One region of the Geobacillus sp. FSL K6-3411 genome, then DNA from elsewhere that is predicted to be linked to it. Evidence: riboswitches for the same ligand, from Rfam matches in the RefSeq annotation. Region 1 holds a riboswitch; each other region holds the start of a gene.

The links. A riboswitch is a leader RNA that binds a small molecule or an ion and turns the genes downstream of it on or off. The one in region 1 is predicted to bind S-adenosylmethionine.
Region 2: linked by a shared signal. The riboswitch ahead of NSQ22_RS07750 (methionine ABC transporter ATP-binding protein) and the one ahead of metK (methionine adenosyltransferase) in region 1 are both predicted to bind S-adenosylmethionine.
Region 3: linked by a shared signal. The riboswitch ahead of mtnK (S-methyl-5-thioribose kinase) and the one ahead of metK (methionine adenosyltransferase) in region 1 are both predicted to bind S-adenosylmethionine.

Annotation. Positions count from the first base shown of each region.
Region 1 is NZ_CP150187.1:2,911,985-2,915,249, reverse strand. Features, by position in the region: gene pckA (phosphoenolpyruvate carboxykinase (ATP)) at 1-1,477, opposite strand, end outside; SAM riboswitch class I at 1,664-1,779, shown strand; gene metK (methionine adenosyltransferase) at 1,898-3,112, shown strand; gene NSQ22_RS14770 (gamma carbonic anhydrase family protein) at 3,233-3,265, opposite strand, start outside.
Region 2 is NZ_CP150187.1:1,540,396-1,543,660, reverse strand. Features, by position in the region: gene NSQ22_RS07755 (bifunctional ADP-dependent NAD(P)H-hydrate dehydratase/NAD(P)H-hydrate epimerase) at 1-1,495, opposite strand, end outside; SAM riboswitch class I at 1,688-1,795, shown strand; gene NSQ22_RS07750 (methionine ABC transporter ATP-binding protein) at 1,885-2,898, shown strand; gene NSQ22_RS07745 (methionine ABC transporter permease) at 2,888-3,265, shown strand, end outside.
Region 3 is NZ_CP150187.1:980,637-983,901, reverse strand. Features, by position in the region: gene NSQ22_RS05010 (pyridoxal phosphate-dependent aminotransferase) at 1-762, opposite strand, end outside; gene NSQ22_RS05005 (carbon-nitrogen family hydrolase) at 862-1,677, shown strand; SAM riboswitch class I at 1,772-1,939, shown strand; gene mtnK (S-methyl-5-thioribose kinase) at 2,023-3,213, shown strand.

The DNA of each region.
Region 1 (3,265 bases):
GTTTGTCTGCCCATGTGTTTTGCGGACGCAAGACGTCATCTGGCACGCCCGGGACGTGGGCAGGGATGGCAAGACCGAAAATCGGGTCTTGGACCGTTTCGACGTTGTCAAGCTCCCCTTCGACGGCGGCTTGTACCATCGCGCGGGTGTAGGCGAGCTTCATCCGGCTGCCGACGCCGTATGGTCCTCCTGTCCAACCAGTGTTGACCAAAAAGACACGGACGTTATGCTCAGCGATTTTTTGCCCGAGCATTTCGGCGTATTCGACGGCCGGGCGCGGCAAAAACGGCGCGCCAAAGCATGTCGAGAACGTCGCTTCCGGTTCAGTGACGCCGCGTTCGGTGCCGGCGAGTTTGCTTGTGTAGCCGCTTAAGAAATGGTACATCGCCTGTTCGCGCGTCAGCTTGCTGATCGGCGGCAAGACGCCAAACGCATCGGCCGTCAAGAACACGATGGTCGACGGATGGCCGGCAACGCTTGGGTCAACGATGTTTTTGATCGCCTGAAGCGGATAGGCCGCGCGCGTGTTTTCCGTCAATGTCCCGTCATCGTAATCCGGAACCCGTGTCGCATCATGGAGAATGACGTTTTCAAGCACGGCGCCAAAGCCGATGGCATCAAAAATTTGCGGCTCTTTCTCGCGCGATAAGTTGATGCATTTCGCATAGCAGCCGCCTTCGATGTTGAAAATGCCGCGGCTCGACCAGCCGTGTTCGTCATCGCCGATCAAGCGGCGTTTCGGGTCGGTCGAGAGCGTTGTTTTCCCGGTTCCCGACAGGCCGAAGAAGAGGGCGACGTCGCCTTCCTGACCGACGTTGGCCGAGCAGTGCATCGGCAAGATGCCTTGTTCCGGCAGCAAATAGTTCATGACCGAGAAGATCGATTTTTTCATTTCGCCCGCATATTCCGTTCCACCGATCAAGACGGTGCGCTGTTCGAACGAGATGATGATAAACGCTTCCGAACGCGTCCCGTCAACGGCCGGGTCTGCTTTAAAGTTCGGCGCGCAAATGACGGTGAATTGCGGTTCATGGTCGGCGAGTTCTTCCGCGCTTGGACGGATGAACAGCTGATGGACAAACAAGTTGTGCCAAGCGAATTCGTTCACCACTTGAATCGGCAGCCGCGCTTTCGGGTCAGCGCCGGCGAAGCCTTTAAAGACGAACAGTTCATCTTTTTTCATTAAATAATCGAGCACTTTATCATATAATTTTTGAAATGTCTCCGGTGCCATTGGTTGGTTGACCGTTCCCCAATCGATGTTCTGTTTCGTCGACGGTTCTTCAACGATGTATTTGTCTTTCGGTGACCGTCCGGTATATTTACCGGTCGTGACGGCGACAGCGCCAGTGTGCGTCAGCCGCCCTTCGTTTCGGTGCAGCACTTTTTCGACGAGCTCAGCAACGGACAACTGGTGATGTACGTACGGTTTTTGCAGCAGCAAAGAAAGCTTATTGGTCATTTTTGCGATCCCCATATTCACAACCTGCCTTTTTTATTGGAATTCCTCTTGAAAATAGTATAACACATTTTTATTAATAGTCCATACTAATTGTGTAGGTTTTTTAAACTTAGTTTGGCCTATTTTTCAGATAATAAAAAATTTGTTTCTGCGGTTGACTTTGCTTATTTCATTACGATAAGATAAGTCATTGAACGGATACTCTTATCCCGAGCCGGTGGAGGGACAGGCCCGATGAAACCCAGCAACCGTCACAATTTTACAATATGTGAAAAGGTGCTAACCTGTGGCAAGGCGTGGTCCTTGAACGATAAGAGTGAAAGGAAGCAATACGATTGCAATGACCTTTCCTCACCGTGACAGGAAAGGTTTTTTTATATGAAGGGAAACGAGTTCCGTATCGCCACATTATGTCAAGAGGAGGAAATGAGCCGAATGTCAGCCAAACGCCGCTTGTTCACTTCAGAATCTGTAACAGAAGGGCATCCGGATAAAATTTGTGACCAAATTTCGGATGCCATTTTGGATGCCATTTTAGAAAAAGATCCGAATGCCCGTGTCGCTTGTGAAACGAGCGTCACAACAGGTCTCGTGCTTGTTAGCGGGGAAATTACGACCTCGACGTACGTCGATATTCCGCGCATCGTTCGCGATACGGTCCGCGAGATCGGCTATACGCGCGCGAAGTTCGGGTTTGACGCCGATACGTGCGCGGTGTTGACGGCCATTGACGAGCAGTCGCCGGATATCGCGATGGGGGTTGACCAGGCACTTGAGGCACGCGAAGGTCAGATGACTGACGAAGAAATTGAAGCGATCGGTGCCGGCGACCAAGGGCTCATGTTTGGATTTGCCTGCAATGAAACGGAAGAGCTTATGCCGCTCCCGATTTCGCTTGCCCATCGTCTTTCGCGTCGATTGGCCGAAGTGCGCAAAACGGATGTTTTGCCATACTTGCGTCCAGACGGCAAAACGCAAGTGACGATCGAATATGATGAAAACGGCAAACCGGTGCGCGTGGATACGATTGTCATTTCAACGCAGCATCATCCGGAAATTGAGCACGACCAAATCGAACGCGATATGAAAGAACACGTCATCAAGCCGATTGTTCCGGCGGAGTTGTTGGATGAGAACACGAAATATTTCATCAACCCGACCGGCCGCTTCGTCATCGGTGGTCCGCAAGGGGACGCTGGACTGACAGGGCGGAAAATCATCGTTGACACGTACGGTGGTTACGCTCGCCATGGCGGCGGTGCATTCTCGGGGAAAGACCCGACGAAAGTTGACCGTTCGGCAGCATATGCGGCTCGCTATGTTGCGAAAAACATTGTTGCGGCCGGACTGGCCGACAAGTGCGAAGTGCAGCTTGCTTACGCCATCGGTGTCGCTCGTCCGGTATCGATTTCGATTGATACGTTTGGCACCGGCAAAGTGTCGGAAGACGTTTTAATTGAAGTTGTCCGCAACAACTTCGATCTTCGCCCGGCTGGCATCATCAAAATGCTGGATCTGCGTCGTCCGATTTATAAACAAACAGCGGCTTACGGCCATTTCGGGCGCACGGATGTCGACTTGCCGTGGGAGCGCACGGATAAAGCAGCGGTGCTGAAAGAGCAAGCACTGGCATTAGCGAAAAACGAATAAATGAAAAACGGAGGAGGACTGCACTAAGGTGAGTCTTCCTCCGTTTCTTTTTATAGACATCGAAATGAAGCGTGCTGTTGTTGGTTCTGTCCTTTTTAGCCGCTGTGAAAAGATGGAAGGTCAGCTTCTGTTTTGTTGGAGCGCCTTGTAATA
Region 2 (3,265 bases), 1.4 Mb from region 1:
GCAATGCGTCAATGACGTCAGAAGCCAAGACGTCCCACAGTGAATGACCGTTTTGCACAAGCCAATCAGCTGCTTGGCCGTGGACGAACACAGCATTATTCACCGCCGGCTGCACCGCCTCATGCTGCAACAAAAACGCCGCCACGATGCCAGTCAACACATCGCCGCTTCCCCCCTTAGCCAACGCCGGGTTGCCGGTCGCGTTCACATATTGCGCCCCGTCTGGCGTGGTGACAATCGTATACGGCCCTTTTAAGACGACATACACACCATATTCCATAGCCAGCCGCTTCGATACGCCAAAGCGGTCATGCTCCACTTCGCGAATGGAACGATGGACAATGCGCGCCATCTCTCCCGGGTGCGGGGTAATCACCGTCGGGGCGCTCCGTTCGCGCACTCGTTCGGCGTAGTCATCCCAAAAAAACAAAGCGTCTGCATCAATGACAAGCGGCACTGGCTGGCGCACAAGTTCGCTCACTAAGCGTCGCACTCCTTCCGTTCGCCCCATTCCCGGGCCGATGGCCATCGCGTCGATATCAAGCCCAGCCCAATCAGCCACGCCAGCAAATGCGCCACCCTCTGCCGGCCATAACCGGTACATCGCCTCCGGCACACGGCTGGCAACTGCCTCGTACACCGTTTCCGGAACGGCCATCGTCACAAGCCCGGCCCCGCTGCGAAGTGCCGCTTTCGCTGTCATCGTTACCGCCCCGCTCATCTCCTTAGATCCGCCGACAATGAGCAGCTTACCGTGCGTTCCTTTATGCGATGACCGTTTTCGCTTCGGCATTGTCTGCACCACATCGCTATGTTCCCACAAAAACCGGGCATCTGTCTTCACCTGCACCGCTAGCGGCGGGATGCCGATATCGACCACAGCGATCTCTCCGTAATAATCCGCCGCAGGAAACGTATACGCCCCAAGCTTCGGACATTGGACGGTAAGCGTCGCATCAGCACGAATGGCGGTGCTGACATCGCCTCCATCAGCCGGCACCCCGCTTGGCACATCGATCGCGTATACCGTTGCGGACGTGCGATTCACTTGCTCAATGATTTCTTTATACGGCAGGCGCACGTCTCCTTTGATGCCAATGCCAAGGAGCGAGTCAATGATGACGTCGTAATGTGGCACGTGTGCCGCAAACGCTCGTTCATTCCCCTCATAAGCTATCCAAGAATACCCCGACCGCTCGTACACCTCAAGCGCCGTGCGCGCCGCGCCTTTCACCTTCTCTTGCAGCGGCACGAGCCATACATCGGCGTCATAACCATAACTTTTCAACATGCGTGCAATGACCAATCCGTCGCCGCCGTTATTGCCCGTCCCGACGAGCACCGCCACCCTAGCCGTGTGTGGAATTCGCTCTTTCAACACCCGAAACAGTGCCTGCCCAGCGTTTTCCATCAACGAGTCATCACGAATGCCGATCCGCTCGGCCACTTCTCGGTCAATGGCGTACATTTCATCAGCCGTTACGATCGGAATCATTGCCCATTCCCCTTTCCATTTCCATCCCTATTGTTTAGTGTACAATTTTTCCAAGCGAAAGACGAGCACAAATATTTTCTCTAGAAGCGCAACGATGTAAACGTTTCCTGAAGAATCCGAATGGAAAATACATATTGACAACACATAGCTGTCGCATTATCATGAATTTCATAAAAATTACATACAGCAAACCGCTTATCAAGAGTGACTGAGGGAACAGGCCCAATGACGTCCGGCAACCTCCCCTTGAGGGAACGGTGCTAATTCCTGCAGAATGGCTTTCATTCTGAAAGATAAGTCGGGAGTTTACATACCACCGATGCCTCTTTCCGAATGAAAGAGGCATTTTTGTTTACCAAATTCTACCTATCAACACAAGGAGGATGGACATGATCGACATTCAAAACGTTACAAAGGTGTATACAACGAAAAAGAAACAAACCGTTGCGGTAGACAACGTATCACTTACGATTCGCGATGGTGAAATTTTTGGCATCATCGGCTACAGCGGCGCTGGAAAAAGCACGCTGCTGCGCTGCTTAAACGCCCTAGAACGTCCCACATCCGGCCGCATTCTCATCGATGGGATCGATGTAACAGCATTAGATGCCAAAGAACTGCGGCAAGTGCGCCAAAAAATCGGAATGATTTTCCAACACTTTTCTTTAGTTAGCTCGAAAACAGTATTTGAAAATATCGCCTTCGCCTTAAAAGCAGCTAAAAAACCGAAACCGGACATCGAAAAACGGGTCAATGAGCTGCTCGACATGGTCGGTCTATCCGACAAGCGGGACGCCTATCCGGCGCAGCTGAGTGGCGGGCAAAAACAGCGCGTCGGCATCGCCCGGGCACTCGCTAACAATCCGACCGTCCTGTTATGCGATGAAGCCACATCGGCGCTCGATCCGAGCACGACCAAATCGATTTTAGAACTGCTGAAAAAAATTAACCGTGAGCTCGGTATTACGATCGTCTTCATTACTCACGAAATGGAAGTGGTCAAACATATATGTGACCGCGTTGCCGTCATGCAAAACGGCAAAGTGATTGAACTCGGCACCGTTTATGAGCTGTTTACCCATCCGAAAGAAGAATTAACGAGATCGTTCGTCCATAGCGTCATGCATGTTGACTTGCCTGCACATTTACGGGAAACGCATACGGGGACGATCGTGAAAATTCAGTTTGAAGGCAAAAGCGCGACGGAAACAATCGTTTCCGATATGTTGCAACAATTTGAAGTAAAAGGAAATATTTTGCATGCCAAAATCGAGTATATCCAAGACAAACCGCTCGGTATTTTTGTGATGGAGCTGATCGGGAAAGAGGATGAAATTCAACGGGCGATGGATTATATCGCTAAACGGACGAACAGATTGGAGGTTGTTTCGCATGCTGCTTGATACATTACTAGGCCTGCTTCCGGAGTTGAATAAGGCGTTTTTCGAAACGATTTATATGGTGGCTATTTCCTTGTTTGTCGCGATCATTGTTGGATTGCCGCTTGGCGTTTTGCTGTTCGTCACCGACCGCGGCTTGTTTTTGGAACATGCCATTTTAAAATCCGTTCTCGGCTTTCTCGTTAACATGGTTCGATCGATTCCGTTTATCATTTTGCTTGTCGGTCTCTTACCGCTGACAAAGCTCCTCACGGGAACTACGATCGGACCGACAGCAGCCTCTGTTTCTTTATCGGTGGCGGCTATTCCCTTTTTCGCACGAATCGTGGAAACCTCGTTGCGCGAGATTGAAAAAGACGTTATTGAAGCA
Region 3 (3,265 bases), 1.7 Mb from region 1:
GGCAAACGCGACACGCCAACCGGCCATATTGTACGTTTTGGAAAACGTGTAAATTTCAACACCGACCTCTTTCGCCCCATCAACTTCGAGAAAGCTGACCGGCTTTTTGCCATCAAAACCGATCGCCCCGTAGGCGAAATCATGCACAACAGCAATGCCGTACTTAGCGGCGAACGCCACTGTTTCAGCAAAAAACTCTTTCGTCGCCGTCGCCCCGGTCGGGTTGTTCGGATAGTTCAAAAACATCAGTTTGGCCTGATCAGCGACCGCTGCCGGAATGGCACTGTAATCAGGCAAAAATTGCTGCTCGGCGATAAGCGGCATCATTTCCATCCGTGCGCGGGCGAGCGCGATCCCGGACCAGTAGTCCGGATAGCCCGGATCCGGGACAAGCACCACATCGCCCGGATTGACGAGGCAAAGCGGCAGCTCAACAAGACCAGCCTTACCGCCAAACAAAATGGCTACCTCGCGGGTTGGATCCACATCAACCCCGTACTCACGCGCATAAAACGCAGCGACTGCTTTTTTCAAAAATGAGTAACCTTGAAACGGCGAATATTTATGGTATTTTGGATTGGCCACTGCCTGTTGCATCGCCTCAACAATATGGCCAGGCGTCGGCTGATCCGGATTGCCTTGCCCTAAATTAATGACATCGTGCCCGGCCTTTATTTTCGCTCCCACTTTGGCGACAAGCGAAGCAAAAAATTGCTTCGGCAACTGTTCAAGCAGTTCGGAAAAAGGAAATTCGGTCGTCATCGCCCACACCTTCTCAAAAATTTCTTGAAATTCTAGTGCAAAATCATATATCGTAAAAAGCAAAATGTAAAGTAAATTTTTTCATTGAGGTGAAAAACAATGACCATCCGCATCGCTTGCCTCCAATTGGATATCGCGTTTGGTGACCCGCAAAAAAACGAACAGCAAGCCGAAAAAGCCGTGGAACTCGCCGTCAAAGAAGGAGCCGATATCATCGTTCTTCCGGAGCTGTGGACGACCGGTTATGACTTGACGCGCTTAGATGAAATCGCTGATGACAATGCCGAACGGGCGAAAACGTTCGCCTCCCGATTGGCACAAACATACGGCATCCATTTTGTGGCCGGCTCAGTCGCTAAAAAAACGGACGCCGGCGTAACGAACACAATGATTGTCGCCAATCGAAACGGCCAAATCATCAAGGAATATAGCAAAGTTCATTTGTTTCAGCTGATGGATGAGCATTTGCATTTGCAGTCAGGAAACGAGCCAGGCTTGTTTTCGCTTGATGAGTTGTCGTGTGCCGGGGTCATTTGCTATGACATCCGTTTTCCGGAATGGATTCGCACCCATGCCTTGTCTGGAGCCGAATTGTTGTTTGTTGTCGCCGAATGGCCGCTTCCTCGCCTTCACCATTGGAGGACGTTGCTGATGGCGCGGGCGATCGAAAACCAATGCTATGTGGTCGCCTGCAATCGAGCCGGAAGCGACCCAAACAACGTCTTTGCTGGCCATTCGCTCATCATCGATCCATGGGGGGAAATCCTCGCTGAGGCGGATGAGGACCCAGGCATCCTTCTAGCCGACATCGACCCGGCTCTCGTCAGAGATGTTCGTTCGCGCATCCCCGTATTTGCTGACCGCCGGCCGCGCCTTTATGAAGAGACGGCAAAAAAATTTTTTAAAACGTATTGACAATCGGCCTGCTTAAGCTGTATTATTCGAATCAAGCAACCGAACAATTGCCAACATCACAAAAATTCCAAAAACTAAATAAGCAGATTCGGTACTCTTATCAAGAGTTGGCTGAGGGAACTGGCCCAATGAAGCCCAGCAACCGACCGTAATGCTATCGTGAGATAGGGCGCACGCATAAGCGGCGCCGGAAGCGATCCGCTTCCGCAGGGCACGGTGCTAAGTCCACCGGAAAGACAGACGTCTTTCTGGAAGATAAGAGGCGCGAAGACCGAGAATCTTCAAGCCTCTTTCCGTATGCGAAAGAGGTTTTTTATTTGCCAAAACTAAAGGGGGAACGTGAAAATGGCGATTATCCAATCATCTGCTTACGAACCGCTCACCGAACAAAAAGCGACCGCCCTCGCCGTCCGCCTCGGCTTGTTCCGCGACGGAACACCGCTTTTATGCCGTGAGATCGGCGACGGCAACTTAAACTTAGTGTTTCACGTCGTCGACCAAGAAACAAAGCAAGGCATCATCATTAAGCAAGCGCTGCCGTACGCGAAAGTCGTCGGTGAAAGCTGGCCGCTCACATTAAAGCGTGCGGTCATTGAGAGCAACGCACTGCGCACGTTTGCCAGCTACGTACCACAATATGTGCCAAAAGTCTACTATTCTGACGAATCGCTCGCCATTACGGTGATGGAAGATTTGTCCTATTTACAAATCGCCCGCAAAGGGCTGATTGAAGGGAAAACGTATCCGCTTCTGTCTAGGCATATCGGTGAATTCATTGCCAAAACGGCGTTTTACACGTCTGATTTCGGCATGAACCAACAAGAGAAAAAGAAATTGGCACAAAGTTTTGTCAATCCGGAGCTGTGCAAAATTACGGAAGATCTCGTCTTTACCGATCCGTTTTTCGACCATGACTCGAACAATTTTGAAGACGAATTGCACCTGGATGTGGAAACACTTTGGAACGACGACCGTCTCCATCTCGAAGCAGCGAAGCTGAAGCGCAAATTTTTAACCGAAGCTGATGTATTGCTGCATGGTGATTTACATACTGGCAGCATTTTCGCCAGTGATGACGAAACGAAAGTGATCGACCCGGAATTCGCCTTTTACGGCCCGATCGGGTTTGACCTTGGCCACTTTATCGCCAACTTGCTGTTAAATGCGTTGTCCCGCCCTGAATCAGAGCGCCGTCCGCTCTTTGATCACATCGACCGAACATGGGCTGTCTTTACGTCCGTGTTCTCGGAGCTTTGGCGCACCGAAAGTGTCGAAACGTATGCCGCAACGCCCGGCCTGCTTGACGATGTGCTGCGGCAAACGTTCATCGACGCCGTCGGCTTTGCCGGCTGCGAAGTCATCCGTCGGACGATCGGCCTCGCCCATGTTGCCGATCTTGACGGCATTGAGCAAAAAGACGAACGGCTTGCGGCAAAGCGACACGCGCTTCGCCTTGGCCGCCGCCTGATCGTTGAACGCGCCGAACTAGACGGAACGGAAGACTTCCGCCGGCTGTTTGTCGAGACGGAACGATAACACCACTCTCTCAAGACGGCTGTTCAACACCACTCCAGGCAAACTGAAACAT